DNA from 3 places in the Pseudomonas sp. HP_01 genome. Region 1 is predicted to be linked to each of the others. Evidence: predicted binding sites of a transcription regulator. Region 1 holds the regulator's gene; each other region holds the start of a gene.
What was found. Region 1 encodes FliA, which starts transcription of late flagellar genes. Its sites were predicted from a motif close to CTAAAGTTTNNNNNNNNNNNGCCGNTAA; they were not measured.
Positions count from the first base shown of each region.

Region 2: a site for FliA is predicted at 2,276-2,303, ahead of ACYAR8_RS22705 (methyl-accepting chemotaxis protein). Genes of this name have one in related genera too.
Region 3: a site for FliA is predicted at 4,448-4,475, ahead of motA (flagellar motor stator protein MotA). Genes of this name have one in related genera too.

Region 1 covers NZ_JBTOPV010000022.1:44,469-50,730, forward strand. Annotated here, with positions in the region: gene flhA (flagellar biosynthesis protein FlhA) at 1-1,939, shown strand, start outside; gene flhF (flagellar biosynthesis protein FlhF) at 1,951-3,294, shown strand; gene fleN (flagellar synthesis regulator FleN) at 3,413-4,246, shown strand; gene fliA (RNA polymerase sigma factor FliA) at 4,243-4,986, shown strand; gene ACYAR8_RS13560 (chemotaxis response regulator CheY) at 5,230-5,604, shown strand; gene ACYAR8_RS13565 (protein phosphatase CheZ) at 5,624-6,262, shown strand, end outside.
Region 2 covers NZ_JBTOPV010000058.1:364-6,587, reverse strand. Annotated here, with positions in the region: gene ACYAR8_RS22710 (protease inhibitor I42 family protein) at 1-344, shown strand, start outside; gene ACYAR8_RS22705 (methyl-accepting chemotaxis protein) at 432-2,228, opposite strand; gene ACYAR8_RS22700 (TonB-dependent siderophore receptor) at 2,447-4,567, shown strand; gene cmoA (carboxy-S-adenosyl-L-methionine synthase CmoA) at 4,687-5,466, shown strand; gene cmoB (tRNA 5-methoxyuridine(34)/uridine 5-oxyacetic acid(34) synthase CmoB) at 5,463-6,224, shown strand, end outside.
Region 3 covers NZ_JBTOPV010000056.1:201,238-207,499, reverse strand. Annotated here, with positions in the region: gene ACYAR8_RS22570 (trimeric intracellular cation channel family protein) at 1-465, opposite strand, end outside; gene orn (oligoribonuclease) at 577-1,113, opposite strand; gene rsgA (small ribosomal subunit biogenesis GTPase RsgA) at 1,227-2,258, shown strand; gene motB (flagellar motor protein MotB) at 2,468-3,523, opposite strand; gene motA (flagellar motor stator protein MotA) at 3,527-4,378, opposite strand; gene ACYAR8_RS22545 (HDOD domain-containing protein) at 4,590-6,125, shown strand; gene ACYAR8_RS22540 (rhodanese-like domain-containing protein) at 6,172-6,262, shown strand, end outside.

The DNA.
Region 1 (6,262 bases):
CGCCCTGCGGCCCCTCGACTTCTCCGTATTCCCGACCATCCTCCTCGTCGCCACCCTGCTGCGACTGGCCCTCAACGTCGCCTCCACCCGCGTCGTCATGCTCCACGGCCAGGACGGCCACGCCGCCGCCGGTAAAGTCATCCAGGCATTCGGTGAAGTCGTCATCGGCGGCAACTACGTCGTCGGTATCGTCGTCTTCGCCATCCTCATGATCATCAACTTCGTCGTCGTCACCAAAGGTGCCGGGCGCATCTCCGAAGTGAGCGCGCGCTTCACCCTCGACGCCATGCCCGGCAAACAGATGGCCATCGACGCCGACCTCAACGCCGGCCTCATCGACCAGCCCGAAGCCAAGCGTCGTCGCCTTGAAGTCGCCCAGGAAGCCGAGTTCTACGGCTCCATGGACGGTGCCAGCAAATTCGTCCGCGGTGACGCCATCGCCGGCCTGCTGATCCTCTTCATCAACCTCATCGGCGGCATGCTGGTGGGCATCCTGCAACACGGCATGACCTTCGGCGACGCCGGCAAGGTCTACGCGCTGCTGACCATCGGTGACGGTTTGGTGGCGCAATTGCCATCACTGCTGCTGTCCACCGCGGCCGCGATCATGGTGACCCGTGCGTCCGGTTCGGAAGAAATGGGCAAACTGGTCGGCCGCCAGATGTTCGCCTCCCACAAAGCGCTCGCGGTGTCGGCCGGGATCATGATCGTCATGGGCCTGGTCCCGGGCATGCCGCACTTCTCCTTCATCAGCCTGGGTCTGGTCGCCGCCGGCGGCGCCTACCTGCTGTGGAAGAAAGAGAACCAGGTCAAGCTCGCTGCGGTGCAAGAGGTCAAGCGTCAGCAAGAGCTGCTGCCATCGCCGACCCGCGCGCAGGAATCCAAGGAGCTGGGCTGGGACGACGTCACCCCGATCGACATGATCGGCCTGGAAGTCGGCTACCGCCTGATTCCGCTGGTGGACCGCAACCAGGGTGGTCAATTGCTGGCGCGGATCAAAGGCGTGCGCAAGAAGCTCTCCCAGGAGCTGGGCTTTCTCATGCCGACCGTGCACATCCGCGACAACCTCGACCTGGCGCCCAGCGCCTATCGCCTGACGCTGATGGGCGTGACCCTGGCCGAAGCCGAGATCTACCCGGACCGCGAACTGGCCATCAATCCCGGCCAGGTATTTGGCAGCCTCAACGGCATCACTGCCAAAGACCCGGCGTTTGGTCTGGAGGCCGTCTGGATCGAAATCAGCCAGCGCGCCCAGGCGCAGTCCCTCGGTTACACCGTGGTGGACGCCAGTACCGTGGTGGCAACCCACTTGAACCAGATCCTCTACAAGCACTCTCACGAATTGATCGGCCACGAGGAAGTCCAGCAATTGATGGCTCTTCTGGCCAAGGGATCGCCGAAACTGGCGGAAGAACTGGTCCCTGGCGTGCTGTCGCTGTCGGCCCTGCTGAAGGTGCTGCAGGCGCTGCTCGCCGAGCAGGTCCCGGTTCGTGACATCCGCTCCATCGCCGAAGCCATAGCCAACAACGCTGCACGTAGTCAAGATACCGCCGCGCTGGTGGCTGCCGTACGGGTCGGATTGTCCCGCGCAATCGTCCAAAGCATTGTCGGCATTGAGCCGGAGCTGCCTGTGATCACCCTTGAGCCAAGGTTGGAACAGATCTTGCTAAATAGTCTGCAGAAGGCAGGTCAGGGTCAGGAAGAAGGCGTTCTACTCGAACCGAGCATGGCTGAGAAACTTCAGCGCTCGTTGATCGAAGCGGCGCAGCGTCAGGAGATGCAGGGGCAGCCGGTTATTTTGTTGGTCGCAGGTCCGGTTCGCGCCATGTTGTCCCGCTTTGGACGGTTGGCTGTACCGAATATGCATGTTTTGGCTTACCAGGAAATTCCTGACAATAAGCAAGTCACCATCGTAGCGACTGTCGGGCCTAACGGCTGAGGTAGTGAGTCATGCAAGTTAAGCGTTTTTTCGCCGCCGATATGCGACAAGCCATGAAACTGGTTCGCGATGAGCTGGGCGCTGAAGCCGCCATCATCGGGAACCGGCGGATCGCCGGCGGCGTGGAACTGACCGCGGCCCTGGATTACAAGTTGTCTGCGCTGGCCCCACGTGTGCCGAACATCGAACTCGAAGAAGAGCTGCGCAAGACTCAATCGCGCATCGTCACCGCTCAGGCTGAACTGACCCACCGCAGCGAGCTGGACACTGTTGCCAATCGCCAGTTGTTCGTCGGTCTGGCGATGGATGACAGCAAGCAGATCGAACCGACCCTGGAAGAACCGTTCCGCCCGTCGATCCACGCCGCTGTGGCCGCCGAGCGTGCCGAGCGCAACGCCGAGCCTGCCGTAGGCGACCGTGCTTACGAAGCGATGCGCTCCGAATTGAACGGCCTGCGCGAACTGCTGGAAGTCCAGCTGGGCTCGCTGGCCTGGAACCAGCTGCAAGGCAGCCGTCCGCAGCAGGCCAATCTGTGGCGCCGTCTGCAACGCGTCGGCCTCTCCGGCCCGCTGTCCCGCGATCTGCTGGCGATGGTCCCGGAATCCGGTGATCAGGCCCATACCTGGCGCATGTTGTTGGCCCATCTGGCCCGCATGATTGCCACTCCGGACGTCGAGCCGCTGGAAGAGGGTGGTGTGATTGCCATGGTCGGCCCTGCCGGCATGGGTAAAACCACCACGCTGGCTAAACTGGCGGCCCGATATGTGTTGAAATACGGCGCGCAAAATATCGCGCTGGTGAGCATGGACAGTTTCCGCATTGGCGCTCAGGAACAGCTTAAAACCCTGGGCCGGATCCTCAATGTACCGGTCACCCACGTCGACCCGGGCCAGTCCCTGGCACAGGCACTGGAGCCGCTGTTGCGCAAGCGCGTGGTGTTGATCGACACCGCCGGCCTGCAAGCCAGCGATCCGGCACTGCGTCTGCAACTGGAAACCCTCGCCGGCCGTGGCATCAAGGCGCGCAACTACCTGGTGTTGGCAACAACCAGCCAGAAGCAGGTGCTGTCAGCGGCTTATCACAGTTACAAACGTTGCGGCCTGGCCGGGTGCATCCTGACCAAGCTCGACGAAACGGCCAGCCTGGGCGAAGTGCTCAGCCTGGCCGTGACACACGAACTGCCTGTGGCCTATCTGACGGATGGCCCACGGATACCGGACGATCTGCATTTGCCGCGTCGGCACCAATTGGTGAGCCGGGCTGTCAGCGTGCAGATGCAGGAGGAGCCTAGCGAGGAAGCGATGGCGGATATGTTTGCGGATCTTTATCACAGCACCGGCAAGCGCGCGGGCTAGGTAGAGAAAATGACAGTGGAATTTTCCTGCATCGATGGTCTGCCAGGCATTGTTCAGGCACTGAACGTGCAGCCCGACATGTGGCTTAGGTCTAAGCAAGACAAGGTAAACAACTAACATGGGCAGCATGCATCCCGTACAGGTTATCGCGGTAACCGGTGGCAAAGGTGGCGTAGGCAAGACCAACGTTTCAGTGAATCTTTCACTGGCGCTGGCCGAGCTGGGACGTCGCGTCATGCTGCTGGACGCCGATCTGGGTCTGGCCAACGTCGACGTATTGTTGGGCCTGACCCCCAAGCGCACCCTGGCTGACGTCATGGAGGGGCGGTGCGAGCTCCGCGATGTCCTGCTGCAGGGGCCGGGCGGCGTACGCATTGTGCCGGCGGCATCGGGCACCCAGAGCATGGTCCACCTGACCCCGGCGCAGCATGCCGGATTGATTCAGGCCTTCAGTGACATCGGCGACAACCTCGATGTGCTGGTCATCGATACTGCCGCCGGTATTGGCGAATCGGTGGTGAGCTTCGTCCGCGCCGCCCAGGAAGTGCTGCTGGTGGTGTGCGACGAGCCCACGTCGATCACCGACGCCTACGCCCTGATCAAACTGCTCAACCGCGATTACGGCATGAACCGCTTCCGCGTCCTGGCCAACATGGCCCAGAGCCCGCAGGAAGGGCGCAACCTCTTCGCCAAGCTGACGAAAGTCACCGACCGTTTTCTCGACGTGGCCCTGCAGTATGTAGGCGCGGTGCCGTACGACGAGTGCGTACGCAAGGCCGTGCAGAAGCAGCGCGCCGTGTACGAAGCGTTTCCGCGTTCCAAATGTGCCCTGGCGTTCAAGGCCATTGCGCAGAAAGTCGACACTTGGCCGCTGCCGGCGAACCCGCGCGGTCACCTGGAATTTTTCGTAGAGCGCCTCGTGCATCACACCAGCGCAGGGCCCGTCTCATGACAGCAAGTGGCTATCGCATGTACAGCAAATCGTCCAAAGACTCCCAGTATGAGCTGATCGAGCGTTATGCCCCGCTGGTCAAACGAATCGCCTACCACTTGCTGGCGCGTCTGCCAGCAAGTGTTCAGGTCGAGGACTTGATCCAGGCGGGCATGATTGGTTTGCTCGAAGTGTCGACCAAATACGACTCCACCAAAGGGGCCAGCTTCGAGACGTACGCGGGTATTCGTATCCGTGGCGCGATGCTTGACGAAGTGCGCAAGGGGGACTGGGCACCGCGCTCGGTCCACCGCAACACGCGCATGGTCAGCGACGCAATTCGTGCAATTGAAGCAAAAACCGGTCGTGACGCTAAAGATCACGAGGTTGCTGCCGAACTTGAAATGAGTCTCGACGATTATTACGGGATTTTGAACGATACCCTGGGCAGCCGCCTGTTCAGTTTCGACGACCTGTTGCAGGACGGCGAACATGAAGGGCTGCACGAGGACGGCGCGAGCCAGTCCCTCGAACCGTCGCGGGATCTGGAAGACGAGCGCTTCCAGGCTGCGCTGGCCGAGGCCATCGCCAATTTGCCCGAACGTGAACGTCTGGTGTTGTCGCTGTACTACGACGAAGAGCTGAACCTCAAGGAAATCGGTGAGGTCCTGGGGGTCAGCGAATCGCGGGTCAGTCAGTTGCACAGCCAATGCGCAGCGCGGTTGCGCGGTCGTCTTGGCGAGTGGCGCGCACGTTCGTGAATCAGGCGCAGGCCGTGAGGCCTGCGTGTTTTGCTTGTAAGACCGGCTGTGCAAGACGTGAGCGGGAAGCAGAAGAGACATGGCAGGAGTCGGTCGAACCGGGTCGTAGATGATCCGGTTTCGCTGCGCTCGTCCCGGTCGATCAAACCCCCTCTTCATGTTCGGCACAGCCGGTATTGATTGGACGCGCGTTCAGGTGCTGCACGCGTTAAAGACTGCTTGGAGGTCGAATTGGACAAGAACATGAAAATCCTCATCGTTGATGACTTCTCAACGATGCGGCGGATCATTAAAAACCTGTTGCGTGACCTTGGGTTCACCAACACGGCCGAAGCAGATGACGGTCTCACCGCATTGCCGATGCTGCAAAGCGGCGCCTTTGACTTCCTCGTCACTGACTGGAACATGCCCGGCATGTCCGGCATCGACCTGTTGCGTCAGGTGCGTGCCGACGAGCGTCTGCGCAGCCTGCCGGTGCTGATGGTTACTGCCGAAGCCAAGCGTGAGCAGATCATCGAAGCCGCTCAGGCCGGTGTGAACGGCTACGTGGTGAAGCCGTTCACCGCGCAAGTGCTCAAAGAAAAAATCGAAAAGATATTTGAGCGCGTCAATAGCTGATGTCCGCTGCGAGGGCGCTATGGATTCCAAAGATTCGACAATGGGTGACTTTGAGTCAACCCTGAAGAAACACGCACAAGAGCTGGTCGCGAGCCTTGAAAAAGGCAAGTTCGGCGACGCTGTGCAACTGATCCATGAGCTTAACCAGACCCGCGACCGAGGCCTGTATCAGGAAGTCGGCAAACTGACGCGCGAGTTGCACAGCGCGATCGTCAACTTCCAGATCGACCCGAACATGCCGCAGGCCGAGGAGGTCTCCCAGATCACCGACGCCACCGAGCGGCTGTCGTACGTGGTCAGGCTGACCGAAAACGCGGCCAACCGGACCATGGACCTGGTGGAGCAAAGCACGCCGTTGATGCACGGGCTCAGTGATGACGCCAAGGCGTTGAGCGCCGATTGGGGACGCTTCATGCGCCGCGAAATCAGCGCCGAAGAGTTTCGTGATCTGGCCCGCCGCGTCGATGTGTTCCTGACCCGCAGCGAGAAGGAGACGACCGAAGTCTCCGCGCACCTGAACGACATTCTGCTGGCGCAGGATTACCAGGACCTCACCGGTCAGGTGATCAAGCGCGTGACCACGCTGGTCACCGAAGTCGAGCGCAATCTGCTCAAGCTGGTGCTCATGGCGAGCCAGGTGGACCGCTTCGCGGGCATC
Region 2 (6,224 bases), on a different contig from region 1:
CCTGCGCCCAGACACCTAAACAAATCGTTTCCCTGGACGATCAGCAGGACTGCCCCCTCACCCTCAAAACCGGCCAGACCCTCATGCTGATGCTGCCCAGCAATCCCACGACTGGTTACCGCTGGCTGGTGCAAAACCCGGCGCCGTCGATACTCGGCAGCCTCGGGCCTGAGGTATTTAATTCTTCCAAAGACGTCGGATTGGTCGGTGAAGGTGGTCAGTCAGTCTGGCGCTACCGAGCCGCCAATCCCGGCACGGGCCATCTGATGATGGTCTATCGACAGCCCTGGGCTCCAGAAGTAGCGCCAGAGCGCAGCTTCGATTGCGTCATCACGGTGAACTGAGCACCTGCTAACGCCACGCTCGCCCGCGCAGGAACGACGATGCCCGCGACCGGCTGATCAGTCGCTGGGCATTGGCGTGGGTCGCTGTTATTCGGCCAGTAATTGCGAGGCATCGAAGCCCATGCGCAAGTTGCCCCAATGACGACCGTCGAAGAAGAACGGCACGTCGATTTCGGTCATGATTTCGCCAGTGTCGCGCAGGTACGTTTGCAGCAGGAAGCGCTGTTTGTTAGCCGCTGCGCGCAGGCCGATGGGGTCGGAAAACATGCGCTTGTTCCGGCAGACCGGTAGGTCTATAGCCCGATCGCCCGTAGGTTTTTTCGACACCCAGCTGTTATTCACCGGGCAGTAGCCCTTGGTGTCGACGATGAAGGTGACCTTGCCCCCCAGCGTGCCTTTAGTCAGCGCGTCGCACTCTTCCTGACAGATCTGGGCGAAGCGCTCGCTGTAGCTGGTCGTGTATTGCTTGGGATCGGTACCGGGAATCAGTTTGTAGTTCTGATCGAACAGGTTAACGCCCTCACGTTGCAGCGCGGCCAGACGCACCTGGAGCCGGTCACGGCAATGACTGGCGCGGGTAATGCCGGCGTCCAGCGCGCCATGCCCAAGGACAAACCGGCCCAGCAGCGCCTGGACCTTTTCAGCCACGCCCGACAGATCGCGGGTGGCGGTGGCGGAATGCTGCATGCGCTGGTCGATGGACTGGCTGTCCGCGTGAATCTGGGTGACGCGGTTGTTGATGCCGGTGTTGCTGTCGGCGAACTGCAAGATGTGCGAGGCGATGTCCTCCAGCTTGATGTGGGTGGATTCAAAGTCGCCGATCATGCTTTCAAAATGTCCCGACGCGCGCTCGACCACTTTCTGGGTTTCCCGGGCGCTATGACTGATCTGAGTGGTCTGCTCGTGGGTCGAGCTGACTTCCAGCAACATGGCGTCGATGTTCTGGGAAATGTCCTCGGTGGCGCGGCTGACGTTCTGGGCCAGGGTCCGGACTTCGTCGGCAACCACCGCGAAACCACGCCCGCTCTCCCCCGCACGCGCCGCCTCGATCGCCGCGTTGAGCGCCAGAAGGTTGGTCTGCGAGGAAATCTGTTGAATCAGCCCGACGATGGATTTGATGCTCGATGAGCGTTGGTTCAGCGCCGAAACCAGCGTGCCGAACTCATTCAGGCTGGTGGAAATCTCACTGATGTTGCCCGTGACTTCCAGCAGTTCGGTATAGGAATCGCGGGCCATGCTGAGGTTCTGCGCGGTGGTCCCGGAAATGCCCTGAGTCTGCCGGGACACCTCGGCAATCCGCCCGACTGCATCGTTGCTCTGCTCCATGACTTCCCTGGCAAAGCGCGCCTGATGGGTGGCGCTGTCGCTGGAGTCGCTGATGTTTTTCAGCGAGCGCGCGGACTCCACGGCAATGTGCACGGTCAGCGCCTGAACGCTGCTGATGATCTCCCGCTGCTTGGCGAGAAAGCGGTTGCAGGTGCTCGCCAGCACGCGAATTTCATCGTGGGTCAACAGCGGCAAGTCCTTGGACAGGTCGCCCTCGCCATTGGCAATGCCTTCCAGCGCCAGGGTCATCTGGGTCACCGGCCGCACGATCAAGTGCCGGAAATACCAGACCATGAAGCTGACCAGACACAGGGTAAACAGCGTGCTGCCTAGAATGGCATTGCTCAGCACATCGAGTTTGCCCTCGATAACGCTGAGGGTCCCCGCCGGCAGCTGCGCGCTGCGCAACTGCAGCAGAATGTCCGCGCGCAGGCTCACAGCCACCCAGTACACCACGGCACTCACCACCACCATCAGAAAAAGGCTCGACAGCTTCTTGGTCAAAGAATCGAAAAACTGCCGCTCGATGGACTCGTACAACGCCTTGAACGCATGCATGCCACGGTTCCCTGTGCCAGGTAATGAAATGGGTTGCGAATTATGGTGTTTCGACTGACGGGGCCAAAGCTTTAATGCTGCGGGTTAAGGGCACGCGATCATGGTCAGCGCTACAAGCAACACCTGCGCAAGGAATAAATGACATTGATTCTCAACATTAACTTACCGATAATTGAGAACCATCATCATTTGTTACATTCGCCGGAGCTTTGCCCGCCATGCGTCACTCGATCCCCTTTTGCCCAAAGGCCCTTTCGTTAATTGCCCTGAGCGTGCTCAACACAGCGAATGCAGAAGAGACAGCGCTCAGCCTGCCAGCTACTGACGTGACGTCAACCGCCACCTACGGCGACACTGGCAACCCGCAGGGATACCAGGGCAAACCCAGCAGCACCACCACTCGGCTGGACCTGACCAACCAAGAAACACCCCAGGGTGTGACCAACATCAAGCGCGAGCAAATGGATGACTTCAAGCTCAACAGCATCCGCGACGTATTGACCAGCACCCCCGGCGTCAATGTGCAGAAAGTCGAAACAGACCGCACCTACTTCACCGCGCGCGGTTTCGACATCAATAACTTCCAGTACGACGGCACGGCCATGCCGATGACCAATGGTTTGCTGGTGGGCGACATCGACCTGGCGCCCTACGAACAGGTGGACATCGTTCACGGCGCCAACGGCTTGATGTCCGGGGCCGGCAACCCCTCGGCCACGGTCAACTTCATCCGTAAACGCCCGACTTACGACCCTCAGGCAAAGATCGATGTGACCGCCGGTTCCTGGGACAAACGCCGGGTGGACATCGACGTCTCCGGCCCCCTGACCGACTCGGGCAACGTGCGCGGGCGCGTCATCTACGCCAACGAAAACGGCAACTCATACCTTGATCGTTACTCCCGCGAGAAGAACATCTTCAGCGGTCTGCTGGCGTTCGACCTGAGCGACAGCGACACGCTGACCCTTGGTTACGAAGACCAGAAAACCAACGCCAATGGCTCAAGCTGGGGCGCACTGCCGCTGGTCGACGGCAATGGCAACGCTATTCATTACAGCAGCACCCACGCCAATATTTCCCAGCCGTGGGTGCATTGGGACGTTCACACGCAACGTGCGTTTGCCGAGTGGGAGCACACCTTCGCCAACGACTGGAAGTCGAAGCTGACCGTCGCCGGCGCCGAGCACCGCGAAGACACCGAGATGTTCTACATGTACGGCGACAGCACCTCACCCACCGGTTACACCGGGCTGGGCTCCAAATACAAAGACAAGAACCTCGAACTCAGTGGCGACTACTCGCTGAGCGGGCCGTTCACGCTGGGCGGTCAAGAACATCAACTCACGCTGGGGGCGAACGCTGCACGCCAGCGCAATCGCGAATCCTCGCAGTACGGTGACGTCCTCAACTACTCGCCTGTGAGCCTTGAAGATGCCCTGCACGGCTACCTGCCGCGGCCGACCTACGCCGCCGCGTTACCCGCTGCGACGTCGAACTACACCGATCGCCAGAAGAGCGTTTATGCCGGCGCGCGTTTCAGCCTGACTGACGACCTGCATGTGATCACGGGCGCACGCATGCTCAGCGCGGACAGCAATGGCGACAACTACGGCTCGGCGCGGGAGGTACGCATTCACGGCAAAGTCACGCCGTATGCCGGTATCGTCTACGACCTGACCCCCGAATACGCGCTGTACGCCAGTTACACCGAAGTCTTCAATCCGCAGTATTACCTCGACGGCCAAGGCCGAGTGCTCGATCCGCTTGAAGGCAAAAGCTACGAAGCGGGCATCAAAGGTCAGTTGCTGGACAAGAAGCTCAACGTCAGCGCAGCGGTGTTCCATGCCAAGCAGGACAACGTGCCGGGCAGTTCGACCTATGACGCCAACCTGGGCGGCTATGTGTACGAGGCGATGTCCTACGACAGCAGCGGCCTGGAGCTGGAAGCGTCGGGCGAAGTGGCGCCAGGCCTGCAAGTCAACGGCGGCTACACCTACGTGTACATCACGGACGACAACGACAGTCGTGCGCGCAAATTCATCCCCCGCCACGCCCTGACGTCGTCGATGACCTACCAGTTGCCGATGGCACCGAAGGTCAAGGTCGGCGGCAGCCTGAGCTGGCAGAGCAAGACTCAGAACGACGACTCGCCGGCCGCCCGCCAGGACGCCTACGCGCTCATCGGCCTGATGACCCGCTACGACATCGATCAGCACTGGAGCACCCAGCTCAACCTCAACAACCTCACCAACGAGAAATACCAACAGAGCCTGCGCTACAACCAGAGCAACTTCGGCGATCCACGCAACCTCACCGCATCGGTAAGCTGGAAGTACTGATTGCATGGCTTGAGTCCTGGCCGCGCACCCGCAACCGGGCGTGGCTTTCCAGCGGCGGGAGCACGGTCGGCACACGAGCGATGAGATGAGGTTCCAGCCAAGGGCTGGAATTGGCTAAAATGCCGCACTTTTCGCCTTGTCCCCCCGGAATCGCCGTGAGCCCAGAACCCGACCGCCTATTCGCCCAGCCGCTGCCCCAGGTGCCCGACTTCGCCTTCAACGAAGACGTGGTGCGGGTGTTCCCGGACATGATCAAGCGCTCGGTGCCGGGCTACCCGACCATCGTCGAAAACCTCGGCGTGCTCGCGGCGCAGTTCGCCCAGCCCCACAGCGTACTCTATGACCTGGGCAGTTCGCTGGGCGCCGTCACTCAGGCGTTGCGCAGACATGTGCGTACTGAAGACTGCCGGGTGATTGCCATCGACAACTCATCGGCCATGGTCGAGCGCTGCCGGGAATACCTGAACGCTCAGGACTCGATGTACCAGGAGCTGCTGCCGGTGGAGGTCATCGAAGGCGATATCTTGAATCTAGCGTTTGAGCCGGCTTCGGTGGTCGCCCTGAACTTCACCCTGCAATTCATCGCCCCCGAACAACGCGTGACCCTGTTGACTCGAATCCGCCAGTCGCTGCTGCCCGGCGGTGCGCTGATCCTTTCGGAGAAACTGCGCTTTGATGACACCGAAGAGCACGCGCTGCTCACCGATCTGCACGTCGCCTTCAAGCGCGCCAACGGTTACAGCGAACTGGAGATCGCGCAGAAACGCAGCGCGATCGAAAACGTAATGAAGCCCGACAGCCTTGAGCAGCACCGCGAACGCTTGCTTGCCGCTGGTTTCAGCAAAGTCGTGCCCTGGTTCCAGTGCCTTAATTTCGCCTCGTTGATTGCCCTGCCATGATTGATCTCGCTCCTCTGGTCCGCCGTCTGGCGGGCACGCCACTGTATGCCTGGGCCCAAGGGCTGCAGGCGCAACTCGACGCGAAGATGGAAAAGGGTCACGGCGACCTCGAACGCTGGCAAGGCGCCCTGAATGCCTTGCCTGACCTGACGCCGAGCCGCATCGAGCTCAAGGACGATTTCATCCTCGACGCCGACTGTGACGATGCCACTCGCGCGCAGACCCGCGCCGCACTGATGGGTCTGTCACCATGGCGCAAAGGCCCTTTTGAGGTGTTCGGCGTGCACGTCGACACCGAATGGCGTTCGGACTGGAAATGGTCCCGCGTGTCGCCGCACCTTGATCTGAAAGGCAAGCGTGTCCTGGATGTGGGCTGCGGTAACGGCTATTACCAGTGGCGCATGTTGGGCGCTGGCGCAGACAGCGTGATTGGCGTCGACCCCAACTGGCTGTTCTTCTGCCAGTTCCAGGCCATGCAGCGTTACCTGCCGGACCTGCCAGCGTGGCATCTGCCGTTTACCCTGGAAGATCTGCCGGCGCGGCTGGAGGGTTTCGACACGGTGTTTTCCATGGGTGTGCTCTACCACCGCAAATCGCCCATCGATCACCTGCTGGCGCTGAAGGATTGCCTGGTCAAAGGCGGCGAGCTGGTGCTGGAGACCATGGTGGTGGAAGGCGACGCGAATCAGGTGCTGGTGCCGGAAGACCGCTACTCACAGATGCGCAACGTGTGGTTTCTGCCGTCAGTGCCCGCGCTG
Region 3 (6,262 bases), on a different contig from region 1:
AGCGGCAAACGACACGCTGGCATACAGCTCTCGGCGGAAGATGAGGGGGATGTCGTTGCAGAAGATGTCCCGCAGGATCCCGCCAAACACGCCGGTGATCACCCCGCTCACGGCGGCGACGGTCATGCTCAAGCCCATGTCCAAGGCAGTCATGCAGCCGATCAGGGTAAACGCCACCAACCCCAAGGCGTCGAGCACCAGAAACAGTGAGCGCAGATGGCGCATCAGCGGAGCGATGAAAATCGTCACCAGCGCCGCGACACTGGTGAGCATCAGGTATTCCGGGTGCTTGACCCACGTCAGCGGGTAATGCCCCAGCAGCACATCGCGAACCGAACCGCCGCCCAAGGCAGTGATGCACGCGATCAGCACCACACCGAACCAGTCCATGCCGCGACGGCCTGCGGACAGCGCGCCGGTCATGGCCTCGGCCGTAATGGCGATCAGGTAGAGCATCAACAACATGGCGGCAGTCCCTGCGAGAAAAGGGGCGCAGTCTAACCACTCGGTCGGGTCACCAAAAGAGAGCGTTGATCTCTTTGCCATCTGGTGGCGACCGGGCTCAGCGCCCTGTCATCACGACTTGATGAAGTGCTCGCGATAAAAGCGCAGCTCGGCGATCGACTCACGAATGTCATCCAGCGCCAGGTGGGTGCTGCCCTTCTTGAACTTGAGGTCGGGCGACCAGCGCGCGGCCAGCTCCTTGAGGGTTGAAACGTCGAGGTTGCGGTAGTGGAAATAGTTTTCCAGTGTCGGCATGCGCTTGTACAGGAAGCGACGGTCCTGGCAGATGCTGTTGCCACAGATGGGCGAACTGCGCTCGGGGACCCACTGCTTGATGAACTCAAGCGTCATGGCCTCGGCTTCGTCGTTGGAGATTTTGCTCTCGCGCACACGCTGGGTCAGGCCGGAACCGCCGTGCTGGCGGGTGTTCCATTCGTCCATGCCGTTCAGAAGCTCATCGCTCTGATGAACCGCAATGACCGGGCCTTCGGCCAGGGTGTTGAGTTCGCTGTCGGTGATGATGGTGGCCATCTCGATGATGACGTCGTTATCAGGGTCCAGACCGGTCATTTCCAGGTCGATCCAGATCAGATTCTGTTTGTTCTGCATATGTCGGCTCCTCAGCGTTGGCGCGCAGTTTAGCCCACCCGGGCGTGCTAGACTCGCCCGCGCTTTATCAAATCAGCACCTTTATGCGTCTTCAAACGGAACACTGAACACCCATGGCCAAACGCCAACTCAATCGCCGCCAGAACTGGCGCATCGAAAAGATTCAGGGCGAACGCGCAGCGCGTGCCGCCAAACGTGAATCAACCGCTCTCGAAACGCTGGAAGGCGGCGATCTCGGCCCCGAGCAAACGGGCCTGGTCATCGCGCACTTTGGCGTGCAGGTAGAAGTCGAAGCGCAGGACGGCGAGCTGCAGGGTCAGGTTTTCCGCTGTCACTTGCGTGCCAACCTGCCAGCGCTGGTCACCGGCGACCGAGTCGTGTGGCGCGCTGGCAATCAGGGCATCGGCGTCATCGTTGCGCAGCTGCCCCGCGATACAGAACTGAGCCGCCCGGACAGCCGGGGCCAGCTCAAGCCGGTCGCCGCCAACGTTGACCTGATCGTCATCGTGTTCGCACCGGCGCCCGAACCCCACGCCAACCTGATCGACCGCTACCTGGTGGCTGCCGAGCACGCGGGTATTCGCCCGCTGTTGCTGTTGAACAAGTTTGACTTGATCAACGATCAGAATGCGCCCGCGCTCAATGCGCTGCTGGCCGTGTACCGCACGCTGGGTTATCCGGTGCTGGAAGTGTCAGCCCACCACGGCGACGGCATGCAGCAATTGCAGGACCAGCTGGATGGCCACATCAGCGTGTTCGTCGGTCAGTCCGGCGTGGGCAAATCCTCGCTGGTCAACAGCCTGCTGCCGGAAGTCGGCACGCGCGTCGGGCCGTTGTCGGAGTATTCGGGCCAAGGCACGCACACCACGACCACCGCGCGCCTGTTCCACTTTCCGCGCGGCGGCGACTTGATCGACTCACCGGGTATTCGTGAATTCGGCTTGGGGCACGTCAGCCGCGCCGACGTCGAAGCGGGTTTTATCGAGTTTAACGACCTGCTCGGCCGATGCCGCTTCCGCGACTGCAAACATGATCGCGAACCCGGTTGTGCTTTGTTGCAGGGCCTAGCTGACGGCCGTGTACAGCAGCAGCGCATGAACAGCTATCGCTCGATCATCGCCAGCTTGCCGGAAAGCAGTTACTGACGGACCCCGCCCGACATGGCATTGGGGTCCGAGATCAACTGTGGGAGCCGGCTTGCTGGCGAACGCGGTGGATCCGTTAAGCTGCCGTGCCTGACGCGTTCGCCAGCAAGCCGACTCCTACAGATTTCGCCGTTCCAGATGAAACGGCTTAAGAGCACAACCAAAAACGCCGCGATCATCGCGGCGTTTTTGTGTCTGCAACCCAAGTATCAGTTCTTGGTTTCGTCGATCTTCAGCTGGCCCTGATCGAAGATATTCAGCTTCTGCCGAATCTCGTGGGGCTGGGCATAAGCCTGTGGATCAACTGCCGGTGTGGAAATCGACGCCCCCGGCTGATTGGCCGGTGCGGTAGCGCCAGGTGCCGGCAATGGCGCGGCGGCTCCAGGCGCATCCGGGGTTTGCGGTGCTCCACCTGAATTCTGCGCACCTTCGATCCGCTGCTGCGCTTTCTTGGTCATCACCACAATGTCGATGCGACGGTTGATCGGATTTTGCGGGTGCTCCTTGTCATACAGTGCCGAAGACGCATAACCCACCACGCGCGCCACCTGCTGATCCGGATACCCACCCGCGAGCAGCGCACGGCGGGCAGCATTCGCCCGGCCGGACGACAGCTCCCAGTTGCCGAAGCCGTTGTTGCCGACAAAAGGCGTCGCGTCGGTGTGACCACTGATGCTGACTTTGTTCGGCACCGCTTTAATGGTGTCGGCCATGGCCAGCAAGATGTCTTCGAAATACGGTTTTAACTTCGCACTGCCGAGGTCGAACATCGGGCGGTTTTCGGCGTCCGTGATCTGGATACGCAAGCCGTCCTGAGTAATCTCGAACAGAATCTGGTCCTTGAACTTCGCCAGTTGCGGACTCTCGTTGATCTTGGTCTGCAACTCTTGCAGCAGCATCTCCAGACGGTCCTGCTCGACCTGCTCGGCGGCGGCGTCCTGCTGATCCGCGTCGACCGGCAAGCGATCCGGCGAAGGCGTGGATTGCACCTCCGGGTTCAGCGTCTGGTCCGGGGACATTTCCGGCGAACCGCCCAGGTCGATAACGTACGGCGAGCCGCTTTCGGAAAAACCGACCGGATCCTTAAAGTAACCGGCGATGGCGAGCAGTTGTTCGGGCGTGGCCGACGACATCAGCCACAGCACCAGGAAGAACGCCATCATCGCCGTCGCGAAGTCGGCAAATGCGATTTTCCAGGCGCCGCCGTGATGCCCTCCGCCGTAGCGCTTGACGCGCTTTATGATGATCGGCTGATTATTTTCCATGGATCAACGACCGCGGACAGCTTGTTCCAGCTCGCTGAAGCTGGGGCGATGGGCGGGGTACAGAACCTTGCGACCGAACTCTACGGCCAGGGAAGGCGGCACGCCGGACGCCGACGCTACGAGCGAAGCCTTGATCGATTCATAGACGTTCATTTCTTCCTTGGCATCGTGGGCCAGGGAAGTGGCCAACGGGCCGAAGAAACCGTACGCCGCGAGAATACCGAAGAACGTACCGACCAGCGCCGCACCAACGTGCATGCCGATCGCGGCTTTGTCGCCGGAACCCAGGGAGGCCATGGTCACCACGATACCCAGTACCGCAGCAACGATACCGAAGCCTGGCATGGCATCGGCGACACCGGTCACTGCGTGGGAAGGATGCTCGAGCTCTTCTTTCATGCTCAGCAGTTCCATGTCGAACAAGCCTTCCAACTCGTGGGGCGCCATGTTGCCGGAAGACATGATGCGCAGGTAATCGCAGATGAAGGCGATCATGCGGGTGTCTTTGAGCACGCCAGGGTACTTGGCGAAAATCGGGCTGTTCTCGGGCTCTTCGATATCGCCTTCGATGGCCATCATGCCTTCGCGACGGCTCTTGTTCAGGATCTCGTAGACCAGGCCCAGCACTTCGAGGTAGTAGCCGTGGGTGAACCGGGTGCTGAACATTTTCAAGGACTTCTTGATGACCAGCATGGTCATATAGCCCGGGTTGGCTTGCAGGAATGCACCCAGCGCCGCACCGCCGATGATCATGACCTCGAAAGGCTGGATCAACGCTGCGATCTGACCGTGGGACAGTACGTATCCGCCGAGAACGCTCGCGAAAACGACGATGATGCCGATAATTTTTGCCATAGGTAGAAAATACTTACTGAGTCGGGTTCATGGTCATTGTGCGAGAAGCGCTTGAAACTCTTGTCCTGCTTATCGGCATGAATGCGCCAGACTATAGTCAGATCACAGGAAAATGCTGACCGGTGCGTCGCGACGGACGTTGCGTCACGAGGGCCAGCATGATGCCAGTATCCGACATCGATCTAACCTCCCAGCCGTACGGGTGTTGTGAATGCAATCAGATAAAGCTTCTTCGCTACCTGTCCCGCGCACCCTGGATCAATGGATAAAACAACTCGACGGCATCGCCTTGCCGGTGCCGGCGGTGGCGTATCAGCGCGTGCAGGCGGCATTGACCGACAGCCGTCGCTCACTGCGCGATATTGCCGAACTCATGCAGGACAGCCCGGCGTTGGTGCTCAATGTTTTGCGCGAAGCCAACCTGAACAGCCCGGCCACGGCCCAGCCTGCGGAGAGTCTTGAAGTTGCCATCAACCGATTGGGGCTGGCGCGCACCGAAGCGCTGCTGGCGCGGTTGCCCAGTGTCGATGCACGGGATATCCCCATGGCTCTGCGTCAGATACAGCTGATCAGTCAGCACGCCATGCAACAGGCTTACGGCCTGTTCGCCAATCAACTGGCCCGGCTGTGGCAAGACATCCATCTGGGCAGCCTGCTGTTTCTTTCGCCGCTGTGGCCGATGGCGCTGGCGCACCCAAAACTGCTGGAAGAGTGGGAGTTGCGGGTTATCCACAAGGGCGAGTGCGCAAAGGCTGTGGAAAACACGCTGTTCGGCGTGCGACTGGTGCATTTGTGTCAGGCGCTGGCGCAGCACTGGCGCCTGCCGATCTGGGTGACCCAGGGCTACGAGCTACTGACCTCCCAGCAACGCAATCTGGTGAGAGTCCTGCGCATCGCCCACAGCAACAACGACCCGGTCAAGCAGCAACAGCAACTCTACGCCGACTTGCCGCTGCGCCGCTGGCTCAACCAGCCCGCCAATACAATTTTGCTGGCCAATGGTCTCGCGCTGTCGGCGCACCAGGCCTGGGACACGCCGCACAGCCTGCGCTGGCAACTGCTCACCAGTCTGTATCTCCAGCAGTCACTGGATGATCTCCAACAGCAGGTTCACCAGAACGCAGCGGCCAGCGCGCGTCAGCATTCCAGCCCGGACATCTGGCACCCCGCCCAGGCGTTGCTGTGGCCGTGGAATGCACGACGAGTACATAAGGGCTTGTTGCCTGCCCCGCCCCCCTCGCCCGACGCCTTGCAGACGTGGCGCAAGCACTGCGCCGATTTGCTCAAAGAGCCCGGCATGTTCATCAACGCGATACACCTGACCACCTGCGCCCGGGATGCCCTGGTAGCCGCGGGCATGCAGCGAGTGGTATTGCTGATGACCGATCGCAAGACCGACAGCCTGCGCGTGCATCAGATTGCGGGCGTAGACAAGTCGGCCGCTGCGTTGCTGGTGCCCTACAAAGACAGCACCGTACTGCAACGCCTGCTCGCCCAGCCCACGCAGTTGCGCCTGACGCCGGCCAACAACGCTCAGTTTTCGGCGCTGCTGCCGCCGCAACTGCGCAATCTGTTCAGCGGCGAAAACCTGTTGATCCGCTCGCTCGCCAGCAATGGACGCGTGGTGATGATGGTGGTGGCTGATCAGGGCGGCGGGCCGTTTTCCGAAGTCTCCGTCCAGGCTTTCGGGAAAACAGGCCAGTGCATCGAGAAAGCCCTCACCACCTTTAGCCATCGCAATGGCTGACGGCTGAGCTACAATTCGGAACCTTTTCGCGATCCGGAGACGCTAGATGTCTGCCTTTTCAAGCTTGCCGCTGGTCATCGAGCCCGCAGACCTGCAAGCACGACTCAGCGCGCCAGAGCTCATTCTGGTCGACCTGA